2 regions of the Lysinibacillus sp. RC46 genome follow, and region 1 is predicted to be linked to the other one. Evidence: riboswitches for the same ligand, from Rfam matches in the RefSeq annotation. Region 1 holds a riboswitch; the other holds the start of a gene.
The links. Region 1 has a riboswitch for lysine ahead of ABH966_RS02890 (aspartate kinase). Riboswitches for the same ligand answer to the same signal wherever they lie in the genome.

Region 1 (7,470 bases):
GCGGCTAAAATTGTAAAAGTAGATGTAGATAACAACCAAGGTACTGCAGCGCAATACCAAATTATGTCTATCCCATCATTACTATTATTCAAAGACGGTGAATTAGTAGACAAAACTGTTGGTTTCCAACCAAAAGAAGCGTTAGAAGCATTTATCGCAAAACATGCTTAATTTGTAAGAAAAAATGAGTCAAGCCATCAATATGATGTGCTTGGCTTTTTTTCGTTATATAATATAGAGAAAAAGCGAACGTTATATTTGAGAATAGACAAATCTTTATTTGCTTTTTTAGAAAAAGGGGGCAGGTAGGCGATGAATGATTTAATTAAACGAAAGCTTGAAATTTTACCAGATCAGCCTGGCTGCTATTTGATGAAAGATCGACAAGGAACCATTATTTATGTCGGGAAAGCAAAAGTGCTGAAAAATCGAGTACGCTCGTATTTTACTGGTACGCATGAAGGGAAAACACAGAGACTTGTAAGCGAAATAGAAGACTTCGAGTACATTGTGACATCCTCCAATATTGAAGCTTTAATTTTAGAGCTTAATCTTATAAAACTACATGATCCGAAGTACAATATTATGCTAACGGATGATAAAACGTATCCGTATTTAAAAATTACAAATGAGAAACATCCACGTCTTATTACAACACGAAAAGTGAAAAAGGATAAGGCGAAATATTTTGGGCCATATCCGAATGCGTATGCAGCAAGTGAGACAAAAAAGCTGCTAGATCGTTTGTATCCTCTGCGAAAATGTGTACAACTCCCTACCAAGGTTTGCTTGTATTATCACATGGGGCAATGTCTAGCCCCTTGCGTGAAGGATATTGAAGCTGAAACTTACCACGATATGATTGAGGATATGACAAAATTTTTAAATGGTGGGGTTGAGGAAGTCAAAAAGGAGCTAGAAGTAAAAATGCTAGCGGCCGCAGAAAATTTAGAGTTTGAGCGTGCAAAGGAATTTCGCGATCAAATTGCACATATCGATACAGTCATGCAAAAGCAAAAAATCGTATCAAGTGATACAACGAATCGTGATGTATTTGGCTATGCCGTCGAGAAGGGTTGGATGTGTGTTCAAGTTTTCTTTGTTCGTCAAGGAAAGCTTATAGAGCGAGATGTCTCGATTTTCCCGGTTTATCAAGAGGCAGAAGAGGAATTTTTAACGTTTGTTGGACGATTTTACGAGAAGCTAGAGCACATTAAACCTAAGGAGATTTTTATCCCACGATCTATTGATGCAGATATTTTAACGGAATTACTAGAAGTTAAGGTACTGACACCAAAACGTGGGCAAAAAAAAGAGCTAGTTGAATTAGCGACGAAAAATGCTGAAATTGCTGTAGCAGCGAAGTTCCAGCTTATTGAACGTCAGGAAGAGCGCACAATAGGAGCATGTGAGGCGCTCGGTGAAGCGATGGGCATTTCTACGCCGTTACGGATTGAAGCCTTCGATAATAGTCATATGCATGGGACAGATGCTGTATCTGCAATGGTTGTATTTATCGATGGAAAACCTGCGAAGAAGGAGTATCGAAAATACAAAACACGTACCGCCGCCAAGCACGATGATTACGGGGCAATGCAGGAAGTAATACGTCGTCGATACACACGTGTATTAAAAGATGGTCTACCTTTACCGGATTTAGTACTAATAGATGGTGGGAAGGGACAAATGGAAGTCGCGCGTGAAGTATTAGAGGATGAGCTCGGCCTTGTCATTCCAATTGCCGGATTAGCAAAAGATGAAAAGCATAATACTTCACAGCTTCTATTTGGTGATCCACCAGAAGTTATTGCGTTAAAACGTACAAGTGATGGATTCTACTTATTACAACGAATTCAGGATGAAGTACACCGCTTTGCTATAACCTTCTTACGACAGCAGCATGAGAAACACGCTATACAATCTGTCCTCGATAATATAGAGGGAATTGGTCCAAAGCGAAAACAACAATTACTCAAGCATTTTGGTTCTGTCAAAAAAATTCGTGAGGCAAGTATGCAGGCATTACAAGAAGCAGGGATGCCTGCTAATCTTGCTAGCAATATTCATGCTTATTTTCATTCAGCAGAAGACTCTCACCTCTAAAGGTAGTGAGATGAATGCAGATGGAATTCCTTTTCAGTGGGTGTACAAACACCTACTGAATGAAAATAAAGCCTTCGGACGCATTGTTTATCTGTGCGAAAGCGAAGCGTCAGCGGCAAATGTCTTCTGCGCGAAAGCGAAGCGTCAGCGGCAATTACGCCAAGGCGAAATTGATTTTCGACAAGACACATTGTCAAAGGATTAGACGTATGCTAAGGTTGTATATAACATTGCTCTTCAATAAAGCGATGTTATATACGGCGCCTTAGTTTTTTTAGTAGTTTCTACTTATTGAATTGGAAATTTCTTCACTAAGGTTCAATTAAATACGATCACTATTTAGTGATGATAGAGGTGCAAGGTTCAAGAGTAGTACATGCGAGGACGAACAAGTCCAGTGAAAATGTATGAAAGGGGAACTTGCCGAAGTGGAGCATCGTTGTTTCCGATGCTGTGCTGGTTTTACATTTAAGAGATGTAAGACTGTCGATTCTAAACGTTTCGGAGAGCTATCACACATGCGCAAGTTACTTTATTGTACATGTTATAGGCAGCTTTCACGTTATGTGAGGAGCTGCCTTTTTAGTTTTCCGAAACAACATTTTTTCAAGTCTGTTACTTTTACCTAAGAGGTGAAGGGGTGCTATTTGCTTTTGTGGTGTTATTTTGTGAAAAGCTGCAAAAGCATAGCTACTTTATAATCAGTAAAATGATTGAATACGAAGGAGAATGATAAAGATGGCGAGAGTTGTGATGAAATTTGGTGGTGCTGCATTAGCATCAACAGAGCACATTCAAAATGTTGCGCAAAAGGCGATTGCAGAAAAGGAAAGAGGTTTTGATGTTGTCGTTGTCACTACAGCTATGAGGAGTATATCTAAAGGATTAACAAAGATGGTTCGTGATTTATCAGACAATGCATCTAAGCGTGAACTAGACGCATTACTTTCAACAAGCTCACAACTTACTAGTACATTAGTGGCAATTGCTTTACAGGAGGAAGGATATGATGCTGTGTCATTAACGGGCTGGCAGGCAGGCATTGAAACTGATGCTATGTATAGCAATGCCCGTATTGATGGGATGGATGCTAGACGAATAGAAGAGCATTTTGTACAGGGGAAAATCGTAGTCGTTGCTGGGGAACAGGGTATCGATAATTTACGGAATATTACGACGTTAGGTAAAGGTGGGGCGGAAACGACAGCTATAGCCATTGCAGCAAAATTGAAGGCGAAGCGGGTAGATATTTACACGAATGTGGATGGAGTCTATACAGCTGATCCAAGTCATGTTGCTGGGGCACAAAAGCTAAAAGAAATTTCCTATGATGAGATGCTAGAGCTATCAAACTTAGGGTCACAAATTTTACACCCGCGAGCTGTAGAGTTAGCAAAGAAGTTTCAAATCCCGGTTATCATTAGGTCGAGCGAAATAGATACAGTAGGTACTTTATTGAAGGAGGAAGTTGAAATGGAAAAAAATTTAATTGTACGAGGTGTTGCCTATGAGTCAGACGTTATTCGCTTAACGATTGGTTATGATGCTTATTCTAATGCTTCGTTAGCAGATATGTTCACAATACTTGCGGAAAATCGTATAAACGTCGATATAATCGTACAAGCAATAATTGATGGCTTAAAGCCGACTGTATCATTTACCATTTTAAAAGAGGAGTTCGCTGAAGCATTACGTGTACTAGAAGATAGTAAAGTATCACTAGGATTTAGTTTTGCTGATTTTGAAATTGGTTTAGCGAAAGTTTCCATTATTGGATCTGGTATGGCATCTAATCCAGGGGTGGCTGCCCGAATGTTTGATCGTCTACGCCGTGAAGATATCCCTGTAAAAATGGTAAGTACTTCTGAAATAAAAGTGTCTGTCGTTGTACCTCAGGACGAAATGATTCGTGCAGCAAATGCATTACATGATGAATTTAATTTATTTCAGGAAATGTCTTTTGTACAGAAAGTGTAGCGACAACTGAGTGATCAACTTCGTGCCGCTGACGCTACGCTTTCGCGCAAAAAACATTTGTTGGCCTAATGCCTTCGGACGCAATTTAAAAGAGTCAAAGATGGATAGAGCACCCAAAGTCAAATTCGTGGATAGAGCCACCAAAATCGTGGATAGAGCACCCAAAATCGTAGATAGAACCACCAAAGTCGTGGATAGAGCACTCAAATTCATGGATAGAGCCACCAAAATCGTGGATAGAACAGCCAAAGCGACGGAAAGAAGGGCATAATTGATTTTAGAACAAGCGCTTTTCATATAATGTTGAAGAGGATGTGTCAGTAAAAGGCACATCCTTTTTTGTTCACATCAATTTAATACTTTATCTAATTCTATTGTTATATAATAAAATATGACATGTTTTACCAAAGGGAAGGTGGAAGTTTGTATGGGGTTATTTGGTTTATTTCAAAAGTCAATGGATGAAAGCGTTGAGAAGCACAACGATTTAGAAATACAAATATTAAAAAAGCGAATTTTGGAATTGGAACTTGAGCAGGAAAGTATTGATGTGAAAAATGCGATTTTAGACTTTGTACTAGCGCATATGGAGTTAATTAATTTTCAAACGGCTTTAAAGGTTCAAAATGTCTCTACGAGTGTAGGGGATATTTCAGCAATGAGTGAAGAAATGTCGTCAAATACAGAGGAGGTGCTTGCGGTTGAGCAAAATGTTAATGCAAACATTCAAGAAATAAAACAGCATTCATTACTACTTGTAGAAGAAATGGAATCATCCATTTCAAAAGGTGAAATGGTTCAGGAGCTGTTGACCAAAGGAGCAAATTCAACAGAGCAACTGAATGATGAAATGACTAAAATGGATGATATCAGTAAAGGTGTAACCGGGATTGCCGATCAAACGCAACTACTATCTTTAAATGCCTCTATTGAAGCCGCACGTGCTGGTGAGCATGGAAAAGGCTTTAATGTTGTCGCGATGGAGGTAGGGAATTTAGCCAACAGCTCGAAAGGTTCATTGCAAGAAATGACAAAGATTCGCTCAGTCATTGATAAGAAATTACATAATACAATAACAAATATTAAAGAAGTCGAACATTATTTAACTGACTTTATAAGTGTCATGAAGGACAATATTGCTAATCTGACTGTAACAAGTAGAAATATTGAAGAAGCAGCACATGGTATTCATCAAATAACAGTTGCATCAGAAGAAAATGTAATAGCTGTAGGTCGTTTAGCGGAAACGACGACGGAATTATCACATTCTAGTGACTTCTCGAATATAATACAAAATCAAGTATCTGAAATGTTAAAAGCTATTGCACCGACAATCAGAAAACCATCAGAGCAAACGGTAGTTAGCCAATTGGCAGCAAGGTTAATGGATCATGCTAGCTTTTTACGAAATGCTATTCAAAAGGCTGGTCAGAAAGAAACGATAAAAACGTATCATCAATGTATGTTTGGAAAATGGTATTACGGACATTTTGAGGAATATCAGAACTTACCAGAATATCGTCATATTGAACAACCACATGAATTAGTACATATGGCCGCACAAAAATTAGTGAATGAACTGTCAATTAATAACATAGAAGAAATGATTCAACACTCACTTAATATTTTGGAGGCATTTATTGGGTTAATAGATGTACTTTTAAAAGAAAGACGTGCACAACTATAAATTAGAAAAATGATTCGTAAACATAAACGAGGGGGTGATTTCCGTTCTGGCTAGGCGCTTTGTAGCTGTCGCTTTGCTTTTCGCTACAGAAAACATTTGTTGCTGACGCTTCGCTTTCGCGCAGAGCAGAGCTTCCTGGGGGCGTCCGATGAGCCGCTTCACTCGCTATGCTCGCTCCAGGGTCTCGGGCCAACACGATGTTGGTTACGAAGGCGTTATCACAGGACGTGATGTTCTTAGCCTTCGTTCCTCTATTGCTGATCCCCAAGGAGTCGCCCAGCCTCCACTCCAATCAGCCAATTCACATGACATACGCTTTAGCAACATGTCATCCCTAAACTCATCATCATAACGAGGGGGTGATTTCTGTTCCATCACGACGCTTTACTGGGGGCGTCCAATGGAGCTACTTCGCTTGTCCATTTATGACGCTACTCCAAGGAGTTGCCCAATCTTCGCTACAATTAAATTCTATTGTATACATAAAAAGGATTGTCATCCATAAATGTGGGATGGCAATCCTTTTCGTTTTATTCTGTAGGAACGGTATTCATGATTCTTTCTTTAACGTCCCATTTTACTGTGAACGTTACATTTTGTTGCTTTTCACGTTTTTCATCATAGCATTCTGTTAAATAACCTTTTACTTGCTGGATTTGCTCAGCTATAAATCCTGCTTCAAGTCTAAAGCTTCGAAGACCGATTTGTAACAGTTCTGGATCATTTGTCAACTGGAATATACGTCCATCTTTCGATTCTTTGACAAGCTCTAAATTACCCCAACAGGCATCTGCGAAAAATGCGATAAGTTCATCTTGACTTGTACATGGGAACTTCCGAGCTAGATCTTTTCCTGCCCAGTAAAGGACATCATCTTCGTGTTTACCAAGAATGGAAGATAAAATATAATCGCGAATTATCTCATAGCCAAATGCTGAGATTGTAGGAGATGAAGTGTTTAACATTGAAAGCCTTCTTTCTTAGAATTTTCTTAAAATTCGACACTGATAAAGTAAAGATAGATTTTTCGAGAAAAAACGATGCATCATGTACTAGATTACTTATTTAATAAGGAATATGAAAAACTTTAAGTTGCCTTGACGCTCGTAGCTCTTGAGAGTACAATAAACATGTCATAATATTGTACCATGATGAAATACACAGTCAATGAAGTATCAGTTACAAAATGATGACTTCTTTAGTTGTGCTATTTTAAGTACTAAGGGGGGTAACAGTCTTGTCGAAAGATCGAGAGTTTTTATGGCGTCGCTTACATTCTCTACTTGGTATCATTCCAGTAGGTCTGTTTTTAACGATGCACCTGTTCATTAACTTTACAGCAACAGGCGGAGCAGAAAGTTACAACGATGCTACCGCAGTAATGGAAAAGATTCCATTCCTTATCCTAGTTGAATGGATTGTCATTTATATTCCATTAATGTTCCACGCATTCTATGGTGTCTACATTGCATTCACTGCTACACCAAATACAGGACGTTTCAGCACATACCGTAACTGGATGTACTCATTACAACGTTTCACTGGTGTATTCTTAGTGATCTTCATTGCATGGCATATTTTCCAAACTCGTATTCAAAAAGCACTTGGTACAGAAGTTGATTACGACATGATGGCGGATATCGTTTCTAATCCATTCATGCTTGGATTCTACATCGTTGGTATTATATCAGCAACTTTCCACT
Region 2 (7,470 bases), on a different contig from region 1:
CACACCTCCATTGATTAACTTCAAGAAATAATCCTCTAATGAGCTTGTTTTTTTGCTGATGCCCTCAATTTCAATATCATGCTCAATCAATGTTTTAGATAGCATCTTTTGTGAAGCTGTCGAATCATAAATTCGAATACAATTGTCATCCATTAGTTTGAAATTAGTAATATTTAATTTACTTTCTATAATAAAGGCAGCTTTTTTCCCATCATTGACAATCACTTCAATATAATCTGTTTGACTACGATTGACAGCGTCCATTGATACTTCCTTAATTAATCTTCCATCTTTAATAACCCCAACTGTATCTGCCAATTGTTCAATTTCACCCAAAATATGACTAGAGATAATAATCGTAATTCCATACTCTTTACAAAGCATCCTAAATAGTTCTCGAAGCTCTTTAATGCCAACTGGATCTAGTCCATTAATCGGCTCGTCTAAAATAAGTAATTCCGGCTTAGTAATAATTGCACGCGCAATACCCAACCGTTGTTTCATCCCAAGAGAAAAGTCTTTTACACGTTTCTTCTCCGTGTTTGTTAGTTTCACTAGATCTAGGACATGGGAAATTTCTTTCTTGTCATAATAGCCCATATATTCACAATGTAGCTCTAACGTCTCCTGTGCAGTTAAATCTTCATAAAAAATTGGGTATTCAATAATCGTTCCCATCCTTTTCAGCACGTCGAATGAGCGGTCCATTAATTTTTCACCAAAGATTTCAATATCTCCACTCGTTGGCTTTGTAAGGTTTGTTAGCATTTTCATGACTGTCGTTTTTCCGGCACCATTAGGACCTAAAAAACCGTATATCTCTCCCTTTTTCACATGCATAGTCACAGCAGAAACGACTTCTTTCCCCTCAAACACCTTCGTAAGCTGATTTGTTTTCACAATATATGTCATGTAGATCTCTCCTTTAAATTTGCTATCCTTATTATAAAAAATGAAACTCTCTAATTTATTACTTGATTCTTACAAATTTCTTAAGCGCAGAAGAAAAGCTTGTAAAGCACTTAAAAAGCTCTACAAGCATGGCTGCTCAGTATGTCATTCGTTTTAAAGAAACTGTAAAAATGGTCTTCTCATATGGGATACTAGAAAGCTGGATGGAACCCTCCATTAATTCTACAAGGCGTTTTGTAATAGTTAAGCCAAGGCCACTCCCTTGGAAGGATTTATTTCTGGAATCCTCAAGTGTATACATTCTTTCAAAAACATTATCAATATGATATTCGTCGATCCCCTTACCACGATCCCATACATCAATAAAAATATTCGTATCATCATTTCTTACTGTGAGCCCAATGATGTTCCCTGCCGCTCCATAGGCAACTGCATTGGACAGTAAATTATTCAAAACCCTATCTAACGCTTCTTCATTGCCACGTGCATATGCGGATATCTCTGGTATTGCTATATCGATCTCTAGGCCCATAGATGTGATCATATCGTAAAATGATAAAATATTTTTTCGGCAAATTTCACTTACATTAATTTTCGTCATTGGATAGTCTGTATCTCCTGCCTCCAATTTTGCCAGGTCAAAAAATGTATGGATTATTTTCAATACTTCCAATGTTTTCGAATGGACGCCAGTGAGCAATCGTCTCTGCTCCTCTTCACTAAGTGAGTGATGAAGCTTCAGCATTTCCGTATAACCTAGTACAACTGTTAAAGGCGTTTTAAGATCATGAGAAATATTGGCCAACATCTTTTTCATAGAGCTTTCCATTTTTCGATGTGTCGCCAGTACTTTTTGGTTGTGGTCTAGCAACGCATTCATCGCAATTAGTAGCTGCTGTAATTCTTGATTAGCCGTCGACACTAAAATCTTTTCGCTCGATTGTTCGTTAATGATTGCTTGCAGTTTTTGATGCATGTATTGAATCATAGCGTTTTGTTGTTTTTTTGCTCTCACCTGAAAAATAATAATACCTAAAAGTAACACAATCATTAGTAATAGTAATATAATCATCAGTTTATCCTTCAAATTTATAGCCGATTCCCCAAAGTGTTTTAATATATAGAGGATTGGATGGATCGTCTTCAATTTTTTCGCGTAATCTTCTTATATGTACATTAATAATATTTTCATCCCCATAGTAAGCATCATTCCAAATCAATTGATAAATTTGCTGCTTTGTAAAAACTCGATTACGATTTGTCACGAATAATTTTAAGATGCCAAATTCCTTTGATGTGAGCTTTATTTGCTGTCCATTCTTCTCAACTGAAAAATTAACAAGGTCGATCGATAATTTGTCTATCTCTACAATATTTTTCTTCTCCTCTACTTGACTGGAGTATTTTGTAGCTCTACGAATTACGGCTTTAACACGTGCCGAAAATTCCAGCATCGAAAATGGCTTGGCAATATAATCATCTGCCCCTAACCCTAATCCTAATGCTTTATCAACATCACTATCTTTGGCTGACATAATGATAATTGGAAGTGATGCTTGCTCTCGTATAATCTTTAAAACTTCTAATCCATTAAGTTTCGGTATCATAATATCCAAGATCACTAAATCAAAGGGGTTGTTTAAACAGTTTTGTAATGCTTCTTCTCCATTTACTGCAGAGGTAACAAGAAACCCCTCCATCGTTAAATAGTTTTCTACCATTTCACGAATGGCTTCGTCATCTTCTACTAGTAAAATATGCTTTTGCACTTTCATGCACCTCTTTCTAATATAAAGCAGTATATATATGACTTGTCATTACTATGATCATCACCACAAAGAGGGGTTGATTTCCGTTCCAGCTGGGCGCTTTGTTGCTGTCGCTTCGCTTTCGCACAGATAAAACATTTGTTGCTGTCGCTTCGCTTTCGCACAGATAAAACATTTGTTGCTGTCGCTTCGCTTTCGCACAGATAAAACATTTGTTGCTGTCGCTTCGCTTTCGCACAGATAAAACATTTGTTGCTGTCGCTTCGCTTTCGCACAGATAAAACATTTGTTGCTGTCGCTTCGCTTTCGCACAGATAAAACATTTGCCGCTGACGCTTCGCTTTCGCGCAGAGCAGAGCTTCCTGGGGGCGTCCGATGAGCCGCTTGGGGCAACAGATGTTTTTTGCGCGAAAGCGTAGTGCTAACGAAGCGTCAGCAGCAGGATGTTGGTCACGAAGGCGTTATCACAGGACGTGATGTTCTTAGCCTTCGTTCCTCTATTGCTAATCCCCAAGGAGTCGCCCAGCCTCCACTCCAATCAACTTATATGCATGGTATACGTTTCAACAAATGTCCTACCCAAAATTTGATGATGTGTTATTTATCTATCATTTTACCATATTAAGGTTGCGCACCAAAAGTGGGGACGATTCGAGAAACTAAAGTCCCCTTTTTATTCTCTCCAGTAATTTTATCTGAAGCCTAAAATGCAGATTTGTAACATACTGTATTGATTGGTATATTGTTAGCAATAATCAAAATAATTTAGAAAGGGCTGGAAAAATGACTTTTAGAAGGAATTACGGTTTTTTTCTATTATATTTTGTATTATTGGGTTGTTATTGTTTTATGCTAGTTCATTAAGTGAAAACAGCATTTTTGGTATTTACTTTTATTTAGGTGCTCTACTGTGGATAATGAGTGTTTATTTTGGGATATCCGGAATTCGATCAAAACAAACAGGTATTTCTAAATATTTAGGATTACTCATCATTTTGCTTATTCTTGTCATCTACGGATCGATGATTGCAATTATGGTGATACGAGGTTTTGAACCTTAAAGATTAATCGTTCACTTGAAGTATTTTGATTGTACGTCTAGAATTACAAATTTATTATTAAACTAAAAAAACTGCCCTGCAAGTCAATTTCTATGACTTACAGGACAGTTTTATTTTTTATTGTTCGACTTTTAAATCACATTGCTCTAATGGAAGCATTTTAGTTTTATGCTTGATTTTATAGCCAAGCCATAAGAATAAGAACAGTGGAATACCGATATAGGAGACAAGGACTCCATACCAGTCTATTGTATTACCCATAAAGGCATTGTAGTTTTGTCCAATAACAACAATCATACAAACCGTAAAGGCAAATAGCGGGCCGAATGGGAATAGCCTTGCTTTATACGGTAACAATTTCGGATCTAAGCCCTGTACCTCGAATGCTCGACGGAAACGGTAATGGCTAAATGCAATTCCTAGCCAAGCAATGAAGCCAGACATCCCAGAGGCATTTAGAAGCCACATATAGACTACACCATCACCAAAGAATGAAGCTAAAAATGCTAGGGAGCCTACAGCTAAAGTCGCCAGTAATGCGTAAATCGGAATACCTCGACGGCTTAGTTTAGCGAAAAATTTCGGTGCATGTCCATCTACTGCCAATTGCCAAAGCATACGAGAAGATGCGTACAGCCCTGAATTCCCTGCTGACAGCATTGCCGTTAAAATGATAGCATTCATCAATGAAGCAGCAAAGGCAATTCCTAAACGGTCGAACACCAGTGTAAATGGTGAAACAGCGATATCTTCAGATAGCAAACGTGAGTCTGTAAATGGAATCAGCAGCCCAATTGCACCGATCGCTAAAATATAGAATAAAAGAATTCTCCAGAAAACAGACTTAACAGCTTTCGGAATATTTTTACCAGGATCATCTGTTTCACCTGCTGTTATTCCAAGTAGCTCTGTCCCTTGGAACGAGAATCCAGCAGCTAAGAAAATACCAAATGTAGCAAGAAATCCACCGTGGAATGGTCCATCACTGATAAAGAAATTCGTAAAGCCTACCGGAGCGTTTCCTCCTAAAATACCAAAAATCATTAGGAAACTGATAATAATAAAAATGATGACAGTTACAACCTTTATCATGGCAAACCAATATTCACTTTCACCATAGCTTTTTACAGATAATAGATTAAACGTTAAAACGACAGCAATAAATAAAACAGTCCAAAGTGCTGATGAGCTATCTGGGAACCAATATTTCATAATTAATGAGACAGCAGAAATTTCTGCCGCAATTGTAATTGCCCAGTTGTACCAGTAGTTCCAGCCAAGCGCAAAGCCTAGAGCTGGGTCTACAAATTTTGTAGCATACGTACTAAATGAGCCCGATGATGGCATATAAGCTGCCATTTCCCCTAAGCTCGTCATTAAAAAATACACCATGATACCGATTAATGCATAGGCGAGTAGTGCACCGCCAGGGCCTGCTTGCGCAATGGCACCTCCACTAGCTAAAAACAATCCAGTACCGATTGTACCGCCTAATGAAATCATTGTAATATGACGGCTTTTTAATTCTTTTTTCAGCTTCGGTGCTTTATGACCGAGCTGATTGACTTTTATTTCACTCACGATATAGCTTCCTTCCTTTTTTAAGAGGCGAAAAAAATGCCATCACATGAACGTTGCTGTGATGGCTAAGTAAATCCTCTGTTCCTTCAAAATGATAGCTCAACACGTTGTTCAAACGTGACAGTTCTGTTCCTTTCGGAGACAGCCCCAGCATGAGGTTTTCAAGTCCCCTCACACTTCGGCAGTATTTCCTTTCAGCTAATTTCTCTAATGCTTGTCATTTCCATTAACATACTCTTAAATACCGCGACCTCTACCTCACTACAAACATGAGGCATTAAATATTAAATTTATGATGGGTATTAGTTTAACATACGACCTATGGCATTTCAATAACTCGATTAATATTCTATATTTTGTGAATTTTCCACTATTTTTATTATTGTGATAAAGTGGTATAGTGATTCAATCAAGTTTGTTCTAACAAGGGGGGATTTATCTGACTACTCATGAACATACCGATACTTATCCTAGCAGGAAAATTAACTGGAAAGGTACAACCTTATTGCTCGTTATCGGAATAATTTGTATTGCCTCGACATTACGGATGCCGCTAACAGTTGTTGGACCTATCATTTCCTTTATCCGTGAAGACCTCGGCATATCCAATATACTAGCAGGCTTTCTAACAACGATCCCATTGCTAGCATTTGCAATCATTTCACCATTCGCTCCAATTGTCGCACGTAAATTTGGACTAGAATTAACATTATTTTTATCAACTATTCTTTTAGGGGGAGGGATTGTACTACGCTCCCTTGGCACAACTAGTTTACTCGTATTTGGTACGATGCTAATTGGTATAGCCATTTCATTTGGTAATGTACTAATTCCAGGATTACTTAAATTGAAATTTCCCTTTCACGTAGGTTTACTTATGGCATTTTTCACAATGTCGATGAATTTGACGGCTGGACTCGGTGCTGGCATTAGCTATCCTGTTGCCAATTCATCACTTGGTTGGCAAGGTGCACTGGCCATTTCACTTGTTCTTGTGGTGTTAACTATTGTAATTTGGATTCCACAGTTGAAATTTAATAAGCCTGAACCGACTAATAAGACTACGAAAGAACGTACACCATTATGGAAATCACCTGTTACTTGGGCAGTAGCAGGGGCTATGGGATTTCAGTCATTATTATTCTACACAACCGCCGCTTGGATTCCTGAAATATATATATCACAAGGATTAGCTGCAGATCGCGCAGGCTGGATGTTTTCCATCATGCAATTTTCACAAGTTCCAATGGCTTTAGCTGTTCCTATTATCGCTAGTAAAATGACATCTCAACGTCCTCTCGTATTAATGTTTACAGTATTTTACTTAGTTGGCTTTATCGGAGTAGTCATGGAATGGACGACCCTCGCTGTACTGTGGATGGTGCTACTAGGCTTAGCCGGAGGCGCTTCATTCGCATTAGCGATGATGTTCTTTACACTACGTACCCGTACAGCTTTTGAGGCAGCTGATTTATCAGGATTTGCGCAATCACTAGGATATTTATTAGCCGCAATCGGTCCAATCTTATTTGGTTATTTACATGATTTATTCGGTGGTTGGAATATCACCGGCTGGTTATTTGTTGTCGTAACATTTATTCTCTTTATATGTTCATTTAGGGCTTCTAAAAATGAATATGTGAATTAAAAAGGGCGGCTCATGATTAAATTATGCCTCGGCATAATTGATCATGGGTCGCTTTGTATTTGCACAATCTTAAAGTGTGCTGCCTTTCTCTACTAATAAGGTGGTTTCTGATAAAAGTAATTTGGTGTATTGTAAACATTAACATAAGGTTTATGGAAAATATGAGTCGTAGCTGGTGAGAGAGGTGGAATCAACCACGTCCAATTGCCAGTAACCTTTCGATCCGCTGCTGCTTCTGTTTCCTCAAACAATTTAAATTGCTGTGCAGCTGTATGATGATCTACTATGCTGACACCGTCTTCTTTAAAGGAATGCAGAACGGCAATATTCAGCTCAACTAATGCGCGATCACGCCATAGAGAAGCCTGTTTAGTTGTATCAAGATTGAAAATTTCTGCTATAGCGGGCAACATATTGTAACGCTCATGATCTGCTAAATTACGTGCTCCAATTTCTGTACCCATATACCAACCATTGAATGGGGCCGCCTCAAAATCAA

Region 2: it holds a riboswitch for lysine, as region 1 does, so the genes downstream of both, ABH966_RS17995 (amino acid permease) here and ABH966_RS02890 (aspartate kinase) in region 1, are expected to answer to the same signal.

The regions. Positions count from the first base shown of each region.
Region 1 covers NZ_JBGCCF010000002.1:200,080-207,549, reverse strand. The annotation lists gene trxA (thioredoxin) at 1-171, shown strand, start outside; gene uvrC (excinuclease ABC subunit UvrC) at 313-2,103, shown strand; gene ABH966_RS02895 (hypothetical protein) at 2,114-2,308, shown strand; lysine riboswitch at 2,445-2,623, shown strand; gene ABH966_RS02890 (aspartate kinase) at 2,842-4,080, shown strand; gene ABH966_RS02885 (methyl-accepting chemotaxis protein) at 4,508-5,767, shown strand; gene ABH966_RS02880 (YslB family protein) at 6,298-6,732, opposite strand; gene ABH966_RS02875 (succinate dehydrogenase cytochrome b558 subunit) at 7,005-7,470, shown strand, end outside.
Region 2 covers NZ_JBGCCF010000021.1:2,473-9,942, reverse strand. The annotation lists gene ABH966_RS18015 (ABC transporter ATP-binding protein) at 1-912, opposite strand, end outside; gene ABH966_RS18010 (sensor histidine kinase) at 1,049-1,984, opposite strand; gene ABH966_RS18005 (response regulator transcription factor) at 1,989-2,681, opposite strand; gene ABH966_RS18000 (hypothetical protein) at 3,085-3,306, shown strand; gene ABH966_RS17995 (amino acid permease) at 3,860-5,323, opposite strand; lysine riboswitch at 5,411-5,587, opposite strand; gene ABH966_RS17990 (CynX/NimT family MFS transporter) at 5,763-6,971, shown strand; gene ABH966_RS17985 (nitric oxide synthase oxygenase) at 7,064-7,470, opposite strand, start outside.